2 regions of the Stenotrophomonas sp. STEN147 genome follow, and region 2 is predicted to be linked to the other one. Evidence: riboswitches for the same ligand, from Rfam matches in the RefSeq annotation. Region 2 holds a riboswitch; the other holds the start of a gene.
The links. Region 2 has a riboswitch for cobalamin ahead of btuB (TonB-dependent vitamin B12 receptor). Riboswitches for the same ligand answer to the same signal wherever they lie in the genome.
Positions count from the first base shown of each region.

Region 1: it holds a riboswitch for cobalamin, as region 2 does, so the genes downstream of both, metE (5-methyltetrahydropteroyltriglutamate--homocysteine S-methyltransferase) here and btuB (TonB-dependent vitamin B12 receptor) in region 2, are expected to answer to the same signal.

Region 1 covers NZ_JBRRCG010000026.1:18,164-23,093, forward strand. The annotation lists gene ACVOKU_RS17805 (helix-turn-helix domain-containing protein) at 1-552, shown strand, start outside; gene ACVOKU_RS17810 (patatin-like phospholipase family protein) at 793-2,640, opposite strand; cobalamin riboswitch at 2,782-3,011, shown strand; gene metE (5-methyltetrahydropteroyltriglutamate--homocysteine S-methyltransferase) at 3,231-4,930, shown strand, end outside.
Region 2 covers NZ_JBRRCG010000010.1:16,242-21,171, forward strand. The annotation lists gene bioD (dethiobiotin synthase) at 1-470, opposite strand, end outside; gene ACVOKU_RS11320 (GAF domain-containing protein) at 538-1,020, shown strand; gene ACVOKU_RS11325 (TfoX/Sxy family protein) at 1,017-1,379, shown strand; gene ACVOKU_RS11330 (histidine phosphatase family protein) at 1,395-1,973, opposite strand; cobalamin riboswitch at 2,126-2,348, shown strand; gene btuB (TonB-dependent vitamin B12 receptor) at 2,465-4,306, shown strand; gene gph (phosphoglycolate phosphatase) at 4,334-4,930, opposite strand, start outside.

The DNA.
Region 1 (4,930 bases), on a different contig from region 2:
GCCCTGGTAATGCCCTACCTGCGCTTCCTGCGTGCGGCCGAAGCCAGCAGCTACGACATCGAGCTGCTGGCGCACCAGTTCGGTGTCGGCTTCGAAGCAGTCTGCCACCGGCTGAGCACGCTGGCCCGCCGCAGCGCGCCCGGCCTGCCGTTCTTCTTCATCCGTGTGGACCGCGCCGGCAACGTCTCCAAGCGTCACTCGGCCACCGACTTCCACTTCTCGCAGGTGGGTGGCTCATGCCCGCTGTGGATCGTCTACGAGGCGTTCAACCAGCCCGGCCGCATCCTGACCCAGACCGCGCGCATGCCCGATGGGCGGCGCCACTTCTGGCTGGCCCGGCAGGTCAGCAGCGGCCCGGTTGGTCACGGCCAACCACGCAAGACTTTCGCAGTAGCGCTGGGCTGCGACCTGCAGCATGCCGAGCGGCTGGTGTATTCGCTGGGGCTGGATGTGCAGAGCCCCGGCAATTCGGTTTCGATCGGCCCGGGTTGCCGGGTGTGCCCACGCGAGGACTGCATGCAGCGCGCGTTCGCGCAGTTACCGGGGCGATAGGGTTGGTTCGGCAGGGCTGCGCCCTGCACCTGCAGAAGCCGAAGCAACGGCAACGGCAAAAGCTGGCATTCCGTGGCGCTCACGCTGTCAGAACGACGCATTGCCCTGGTGGGTGTCGACCTTGGTCGACACGAACCCTGGCGATGAGCCGCCGCAGGGATCATATCGTGCCGACCAAGGTCGGCACCCACGAGACAAGGTCGGCACCCACCAGAACAGTTCAATCGGCTGCGGCAGCGGTCAGTAGATCGGCGTCACCTTCATCTGCGGCAGCGGCCGTGGTGCGCCGTCGGTGAGGTCCGGGCCGAGATCCTCCCAGCTGCGGCCCTGTTCGACCATCAGCCCCCACAACTGCTGTGACGCCAGCCGCTTGTCCTCCGAGCCCAGCTTGTACGACGGTGGCGACGGCACGCCGGCAGCCACCATCGTGTACGCCGCCCGATAGGCCAGCACCTGCTGCGCGGGATCGTCGGTACGCGCCACTTCCAGCGTGTAACGCTGGTAGGCCGAGGCCAGGTTGCGCCAGCGGATCCAGTAGTGATTCTCGAAGGAGAACGCGCAGAAGCGCGCACCGGCCAGGCTGCCCTTGTCGGCGATGCGGGTCAGCACCTCCTGCGGCATGTCCAGGTTCATGCCGCCCTCATCACCCTGCAGGGTGACGTGCACGATGCGGTCGCGATAGCCCGGAGCACGCGCCTGCAGCAGGTCGCGCCAGTTCTGCATGGTTGCCACCACCGCGAACAGGAAACGGCCGAGCTCGCCGGCGGCCACCGGTGCGGCGATGGACTGGTAGGTGCGTTGCCAGCCATGACGGTTTTCGCTGGGCAGGAACACCGATCGCTCCAGCGCCTGCCGTGCGTTGCCGCCGGAACCGACCTCCTCCGCATGCTGCGGATAGACCAGGTTGATGGCGAAGGTCGGCCAGCGCGGCAGCGCCGCGTCGAACAGATGGATCGGGAAGTTGCTGCTGATGCCCCCATCGGAGAACCAGCAGATGCGGAAGGCGGTGATCACCGGGCCGCAGGCCTGGCCGGCACTGGTCAGCCCCTCCATGCTGTCGGCCACGTTGTGTTCCGGATCGGAGGCGGTCGCCCCAGGCTCGCAGCGGCGCTCGCGGCGCGAGGGCTCATGCAGCGGCACTGCGCTGATCAGCAGCGGGAAACTCAGGCTCATCCGCGTTGCGACCAGTACCGGCAGCTGCGGCCCCTGGGGCAGGCGGTAATAGAGTCGTCCATCCACGCCCAGCGGCGGCCCCGCATGGTTGACCAGCCACTGCACCACGCTGGCCGGGAACAGCTGGTCGAACTCTTCGCGCAGGAACCAGAACTGCGCGCCGCCCAGCGGCAGCGTGCGGGGTTCGTTGTGCGATACGCAGGTGGTGATCATCTGCAGGGTGATGGCATGCGGGCTGTCCGGCTCGTCGGCATAGCGCGGCGCATCGTGCAGGTCGGCAAAGGTGAGCGGCACATCGGCCGGCTTGCCTGACAGCTGCTGCAGGCAGCCGTGCAGCCATTCCGTCAACGCCGGCCGGCGCGCGTCGCTGCCGAGGCCGCTGCACAGGCCCAGCAGATTGCGTCGTGCCACCCGCGCGACCCGCAGCGCGGCCCCGGCCACGCCAGCGCCGTAGGCGCACAGCAGGGACGGCAGCAACGTTGCCGCCACTCCACTCCAGCCGCCGCCCCACGCGCCCAGCGCAAGCAGCAATGCCAGCGACACCAGCACTTCCAGCGGCGCGATCTGGAACACGGCGATGGCCAGGCACAGCAGCTTGCGGGGCCAGCCTGCATTGCCGGTCAGCACCACCAGCAGCCGATAGGCTGCACGCGCGCCGCGCGCCGGCTGGAACAGACCGTAGATGAACCCGCGCCGCGACAGCTGCGCCGACACTGCCGACAATCCACCGTACCCGGCATCGCCGGGCAGCGGCTCGCCCGCCTGCTGGCGACGATCACCATAGGCCGCCGCCGCCGCCACCGCGGCGGCGATGGCGCCCGCCGAGGTGCCACCGATGCTCTTGAAGCGATACTCGCGCGCCAGCGCCAGTACCGCATTGGGGTACACGATGCCGCTGGTGATGCCACCTTTCATGACCAGATCGCAGTACTTCGCCGCCACACGTCACCTCCCGTCCGTCGGTTGCCAGTATCGCAAGCCGGCCTCTCACGGCCTGAGAAAGGCGCCACATCCCGGTGGTGTGATCCGGGGCCTTGACCATTGCTGCCAACCGGCCTACCTTGTGCACGCCGAAGGTATTCATCTCTTCATACGAATGAAGGGATGAATTTAAACGGGAATCCGGTGAAGGTGCTTCGCGCGCCCATTCCGGAGCTGCCCCGCAGCGGTGAATGGAAACGAATCCTGCCAACAGCACTGGGCTTGCGCCTGGGAAGCGGCAGGTAGTAGGTGGGCTGCGGCCCGTGTCCAACAGCCCGAATACCGGCCCCGGCCGGGGGACACGACCGTCCCCTGACTCGACCTGGAATCTCCGCGGGGAGGTTGCCGGGGCCGTCGTCGTCCTGCGCCTGCAGGGTGCGCGGCCACGTGCGTCCTTTTCACGGCATCCGGTTCGCCCGCGGGGGCGAAGGTCGCTGGCAAGACGCCCGTGGGCCGGCAACGGCACGCGTCGTCCTGCGGTTCCTTCGTTCCTCAATGCCGACATGCAATGAGGACACGCTGCAATGACCACTGTTACCAACCTGGGCTTTCCCCGCATCGGCGCCAAGCGCGAACTGAAGCGGGCGCTCGAACGCCACTGGGCCGGCGAGGACGACGCCGCCACCCTGCAGGCCACCGCCGCGGCGCTGCGTGCCCGGCACTGGCAGCTGCAGATCGAGGCCGGCGTCGATGTACCGCCGAGCAACGACTTCAGCCTGTACGACCAGGTGCTCGACACCGCATGGCTGTTCGATGCCATTCCCGAACGCTACCGCGAACTGGCCGCGCACGATCCACTGGCCGCCTACTTCGCCACGGCCCGTGGCCTGCAGCGCGATGGCATCGACCTGCGCGCGCTGGAGATGACCAAGTGGTTCGACACCAACTATCACTATCTGGTGCCGGAACTGCACGCGGACCAGGCCTTCGCCCTGCGCGGTGACAAGCCGCTGGCCGAGTTCAACGAGGCCAGGGCGCTGGGCATCCACACCCGTCCGGTGCTGCTGGGGCCGGTGAGCTTCCTGCTGCTGTCCAAGACCACCGACGGCAGCGCCGCGCTGGACCTGCTGGATGCGCTGCTGCCGGCCTATGCGCAGCTGCTCGGCCAGCTGGCCGACGCCGGTGCCGACTGGGTGCAGCTGGATGAGCCGCTGCTGGTGCAGGATCTCGACGCCGGTGCGCAGGCAGCCTATGAGCGCGCCTATGCCCGGTTGGCCACGGCACGGCGTCCGAAACTGCTGGTCGCGACCTATTTCGGTGCGCTCGAGGACAACCTGGCGTTGGCCACCGGCCTGCCGGTGGACGGACTGCACGTGGACCTGGTGCGCGCGCCGGAGCAGCTGGACGCCGTGTTGAAGGCGCTGCCGGCCGAGCGCGTGCTGTCGGCCGGCCTGGTCAACGGCCGCAACATCTGGCGCACCCATCTGGACAACGCACTGATCCTGGCCCGGTTTGCCCAGGTGGACCGCGGCGCCGACCGGCTCTGGCTGGCACCGTCCTGTTCCCTGCTGCACACGCCCGTGGATCTTGCGCTGGAAAAGAAGCTTGATGACGAACTGAAGGGCTGGCTGGCGTTCTCCCGGCAGAAGCTTCAGGAACTGCGCCTGCTGGCCGACGCGCTCGATGGCAGGGCGGATGCGGAAGCGGGCCTGGCTGCCAACCGCGCTGCGCTGGAGGGGCGTCGTCGCTCGCCACGCGTACACAACCCGGCCGTGGCCGCACGCCTGGCCGCGCTGACCGTTGCCGATGCGCAGCGGCACACCGCCTACCCGCAGCGCCGCGCAGCGCAGCATGCGGCGCTGCAGCTGCCGCTGCTGCCCACCACCACGATCGGTTCCTTCCCGCAGACGCTGGAGGTGCGCGAGGCACGCGCCCGGCACAAGTCCGGCAAGCTGGGCCTGGCCGAGTACGAGGCCTTCCTGGAACAGCAGACCGCGCATGCGGTACGCGTGCAGGAAGCGCTGGGCCTGGACGTGCTGGTCCACGGCGAATTCGAGCGCAACGACATGGTCGAGTACTTCGGCGAGCAGCTGGAAGGCTTCGCCTTCACCGGCAACGGCTGGGTGCAGAGCTATGGCTCGCGCTGCGTCAAACCGCCGGTGATCTTCGGCGACGTCAGCCGCCCGCAGCCGATGACGGTGCGCTGGTCCAGTTACGCGCAATCGCTCACCGACAAGCCGATGAAGGGCATGCTGACCGGTCCGGTGACGGTACTGCAGTGGTC
Region 2 (4,930 bases):
CCCAGCCGCAGGCCGACCACCAGCACGACCGGCAGGTGCAGTGCCCGCACGATGTCGAGCTGGTCCAGGTGGAGGGAGACCGGCGCCAGCCATCCCCCTACGCCTTCCACCACCACCACGTCGGCGGTGGCACGCAGGCGCTCGAACGCGGCGACGATCGGTGCCAGGGCGATGTCCACTCCGTCCTCGGCCGCCGCCAGTTCGGGAGCGATCGGCTGCCGCAGGGCATAGGGATTCACGTCGACGTAGTCCGGCACCGGCCGACTGGCCGCCTGCAGCGCCAACGCATCCTCGTTGCGCAGGCCCTGCCCCAGATCCTGGCTGCCACTGGCCACCGGTTTCATTCCGACCGCTCGCAGGCCACGCCGGCGCAGGGCGTGCAGCAGCGCGGCGCTGGCCGCCGTCTTGCCGATCTCGGTATCGGTGCCGGTGACGAACAGCGCGGATGGCAGGGCAGCGGGCAACGGCATCGAAGGCTCCAGCGGGGCAACAGAGCGTGCATTATCGCTGGCCCGGCACGCTTGCTAGACTGCGGTCATGTTCGCCAATGCCTCGCTTACCGGCAGCAAGCCGGAACAATACGCCCAGCTGCTTGAACAGGCCCGTGGCCTGGTCCATGGAGAGTCCGACCGCATCGCCAACGCGGCCAATCTCTCGGCGCTGGTCTTCCACGCCCTGCCCGACCTGAACTGGGTGGGTTTCTATCTCTACGATGGCCAGGAGCTGGTGGTCGGCCCGTTCCAGGGGCTGCCGGCCTGCGTGCGCATTCCGCTGGACAAGGGCGTGTGTGGTGCCGCGGCCCGCCAGCGCGTGACCCAGCGCGTCGACGATGTCGATGCCTTTCCGGGCCACATCGCCTGCGACTCGGCCTCCCGCTCGGAACTGGTCGTTCCGCTGCTGCGCGGCGATGAACTGATCGGAGTCTTCGACATCGACAGCCCGAAGACCGGTCGCTTCGATGCCGATGACCAGGCCGGACTGGAAGCCATCGCGCGCGTCTTCGTCGAGGCGTTGGGATGAGTGCGCCGAAGCTGCGCAACATCGGTCCGAAAAGTGCGGCATGGCTGCGCCAGGTCGGTCTGCGCAGCCGTGAGGATCTGGCCGCCGTCGGCGCGGTGGGTGCCTTCGTCAAGGTCAAGCGCGCCGGCTTCAAGCCCAGCCTGAACCTGCTCTACTCGCTGGAAGGCGCCCTGCTGGACTGCCATTGGCAGGAACTGAGCGAGCCGCAGCGCGAGGCGCTGGTGCAGGACTACGAAGCGCGCATCGCCGCGCACCCGCTGAAGGCGGCCGGCCCGGCCTCGGGGCCGGTGCACGAGCAGCGTTTCGACGCAGACGACGACGCAGAAGAAATCGTGGCCGGAAGCGCCGACGAGGACTGATCGGCGCAGGCCGGATCAGGGCTGCTGCAGCTCCAGCAGCTCGCCCACCAGGCCTGCCTCGCCACGCTCCAGCCTGACCCGCAGGCGCGTGCCGTGGTCGATGCGCAGCGCCCAGCACAGCGACATCGGCAGGCCGCAGACCTGTGACAGCACCATGCGCAGCGGGCCCCCGTGGCTGACCACGACGGTCGGCGGCGGGTCGTCATCGTCGAGCAGGCGGTCGAGCGCACGCGCGATGCGCCGCTCGAAGTGCCCCCAGCTTTCGCCGTTGGGCGGCGGATACGCATGCGGATCGGCATGGAATGCCGCCAGCGCCTGCTCCGGCAGGTCGAACAGCGCCTGCCCGTCCCAGTCGCCGAAGTCGAGTTCTTCCCACTCCTCGTCCGCATCCACGTCCAGCCCGCGCGGGGTGGCCAGCGCCATCGCTGTGTGCAGTGACCGCAGGCGGGGCGAGCTGATCACCCGCTCCCAGGGCTGCGTGGCGTAGGCCTCCACCAGTTCCTGTGGCAGGCGGGCCAGCTGCGGCGGATCGCTGCGGCCATCGAGGTACTCGTCGCGACCGTTGCCGGCGTGGCGGACCAGGTCGAGGATCATGCATGCGTCCTGTGCAGGCAACGCGGGGACAGCGGAAAACGGGCGGACATCGGCAACGGCACCACGGGATCAAGCAGCAATTCTAGTGGCTGGGGATCATCAGCTCCACAGACATTGCCGCATATGCGCCGCACCGGGCATGCCGATGCCGTAGACTGCGCGCACTTCCAGGTGACCTGCGGCCATGGCCGGCAGGTTGAAACGGGAAGCCGGTGACGCGTGAACCCACGCCATGCCGGCGCTGCCCCCGCAACGGTAAGCACGTCAGTTCCAGGCAATACCGCCACTGTGCCAACAGCATGGGAAGGCGCCTGGACGGTGGCCTCGCGCCGCCTGGCGGCAAGCCCGGAGACCGGCCCGGAAGCCTCAGGTCGCGATGCGGTGGGCATGGCGCTGGATGTCCGCAGCACTGCCTGCGGCATCGGCGCTTGCCTGCCTCCGCGGCTCCTCCCCTTCGCCACGCGGGCGTGCGTGGCACCTGGAGTCCCCCGATGAAGCTGCAGTCCCGATTGCTTTCCCTGGCCGTGTTGGCCGCCCTGCCCGCGTTGGCCCAGGCCGATGATGGCGCCCGCGCGCTCGATCCCATCCTGGTCACGGCCACCCGCACCCCCATCGCCCTGCAGGACAGCATCGCGCCTGCGCAGGTGATCGACCGGACGCAGATCGAGTCCAGCCAGGCCACTTCGCTGCAGGACCTGCTGCGTGGCCGCGCCGGCATCAACCTCACCAACGCCGGCGGCCTGGGCAAGCAGAGCTCGCTGTTCCTGCGCGGCACCAACTCCGGCCACACGGTGGTGCTGGTCGACGGCGTGCGCATCAACAGCGCCGATCTCGGCCTGGCGATGATCCAGGACCTGCCGCTGGCGCAGATCGAACGCGTGGAGATCGTGCGCGGCCCGCAGTCCAGCCTGTATGGCGCCGACGCCATCGGCGGTGTGATCCAGATCTTCACCCGCCGCAACCAGGGCGACTTCGCGCCACATCTGCAGTTGGGCGGTGGCAGCAATGGCCTGCGTGAGGCCAGCGGCGGCATCGGTGGCAGCAGCGAACGCGGCTGGTTCGGCGCCGACATCGCCTACCAGCATTCCGATGGCATCGATGCCTGCCGGGGCTCGGCCACGCTGTTCACCGGCTGCTTCGCCGACGAACCCGACCGCGACGGCTACCGCAACCTCTCCAAGAGCCTGCGCGGCGGCTACAACTTCAACGAGCAGTGGACGGTGGAGAGCAGCGCGCTGCGCGCCGACGGCCAGAACCACTACGACGGCTACTACAACTACTCCGAGACGCGCCAGCAGGTACTGTCCGGCAAGGTCCGCTACACGCCGGCCGAACGGCTGGTGCTGACCGCCAACGTCGGTCGCAGTGACAACGAATCGGACAACGTCGGCGCGGACGGCGTGCATGGCAGCGCGCAGACGCATCGTGACAGCGCGTCGCTGCAGGGCGACTTCGGCGTGGCAGAAGGCCAGCTGCTGAGTGCCGGTGTGGACTGGAGTGAGGACAACCTGGACGGCAGCAGTGCCGGCTATCGTGTCGACAGCCGTCGCAACACCGGTGTGTTCGTGCAGTACCAGGGGCGCTTCGGCCGGCACCAGCTGCAGGCCAGCGCGCGCAACGACGACAACCAGCAGTTCGGCAACCATGCCACCGGCAGCATCGGCTGGGCGATGGAGCTGGATCACGGCCTGCGCATCAACGCCAGCTACGGCACGGCCTTCAAGGCGCCCACCTTCAGCGACCTGTATGACCCGTGGAGCGGCGTGCCGACGCTGGATCCTGAGAAGTCGAAGAGCGCCAACCTGGGCATTTCGCAGCAGGGCCAGGGCTGGCGCTGGGGCCTGGATGTGTACGAGACCCGCATCGATGACCTGATCACCTACGATGCAGCCACCTTCAGGATGCAGCAGGTGGAGAAGGCGCGCATCCGTGGTGCCGAACTGACCGGCGGCGTCGTGCTGGCCGGTTTCGACATCGCTGCACAGGTGAGCTACACCGATCCGCGCAACCGCACGAACGGCAGCAGCCAGTTCGACAACTGGCTGCCGCGCCGTGCACAGCAGACGGCACGGCTGGATGTGGATCGCCGCTTCGGCGCATTCCGTGCCGGCCTGACCGTACAGGGTGCGGGCAAGCGCTATGACGATGCCGCCAACACGGTGAAGGTCGGCGGCTATGGCACATTGGATCTGCGCGCCGAGTACGCGCTCACGCCATCGTGGTCGCTGCTGGCCCGGGCAACCAATGTGTTCGACCGCAGGTACGAGACCGTGGCGTGGTTCAACCAGCCGGGCCGCGAGTATCAGCTGAGCGTGCGCTACCAGCCGAAATGAGCAGGCGCGCCGGGCGCAGGCCCGGCGCTATACCGGGATGCGCGCGGCCAGGCCCGGCAGTTCGCGCAGATCGTCGATCACCGCCACCGCAGCTGCGGTGGCCAGGTCCAGGCCACGCGGGTAGCCGTAGCGCACCAGCGCGATCGGCATTCCCGCGTCTTCCGCCGCGCGGTAGTCGGTCAACGAATCACCCACCATCAGGCATGCATTCACCGGCACGCCGAAGTGTGCCGCGATGTGCCGCAGTGGTTCACCGCTGGGCTTGCGCTGTGGCAGCGAATCGCCGCCCAGCACCAGCGCGAACGCATCGCCGATGCCCAGATGCTGCAGCAGCGGCGGCACCAGCGCTGCAGGCTTGTTGGTGCAGATGGCCAGCGGCACAGCACGTTCCCGCAGCTGCGCCAGTGCTTCGGCCACACCGTCGAACAGGCGTGGGCTGCGCAGCAGGCACTCACGGTAATGCACCATGAACACCGGCATGACCTCGGCCAGATCGACCTGCCGCCCTGCGGCATGCACGGCCTGCTCGACCAACCGGCGGACACCGTCGCCAATCCAGCCCAGCACGGTGGCTTCCGGCACACGGGCCAGGCCGATGTCCTCCAGCGTGCGGTTCAGGGCTTC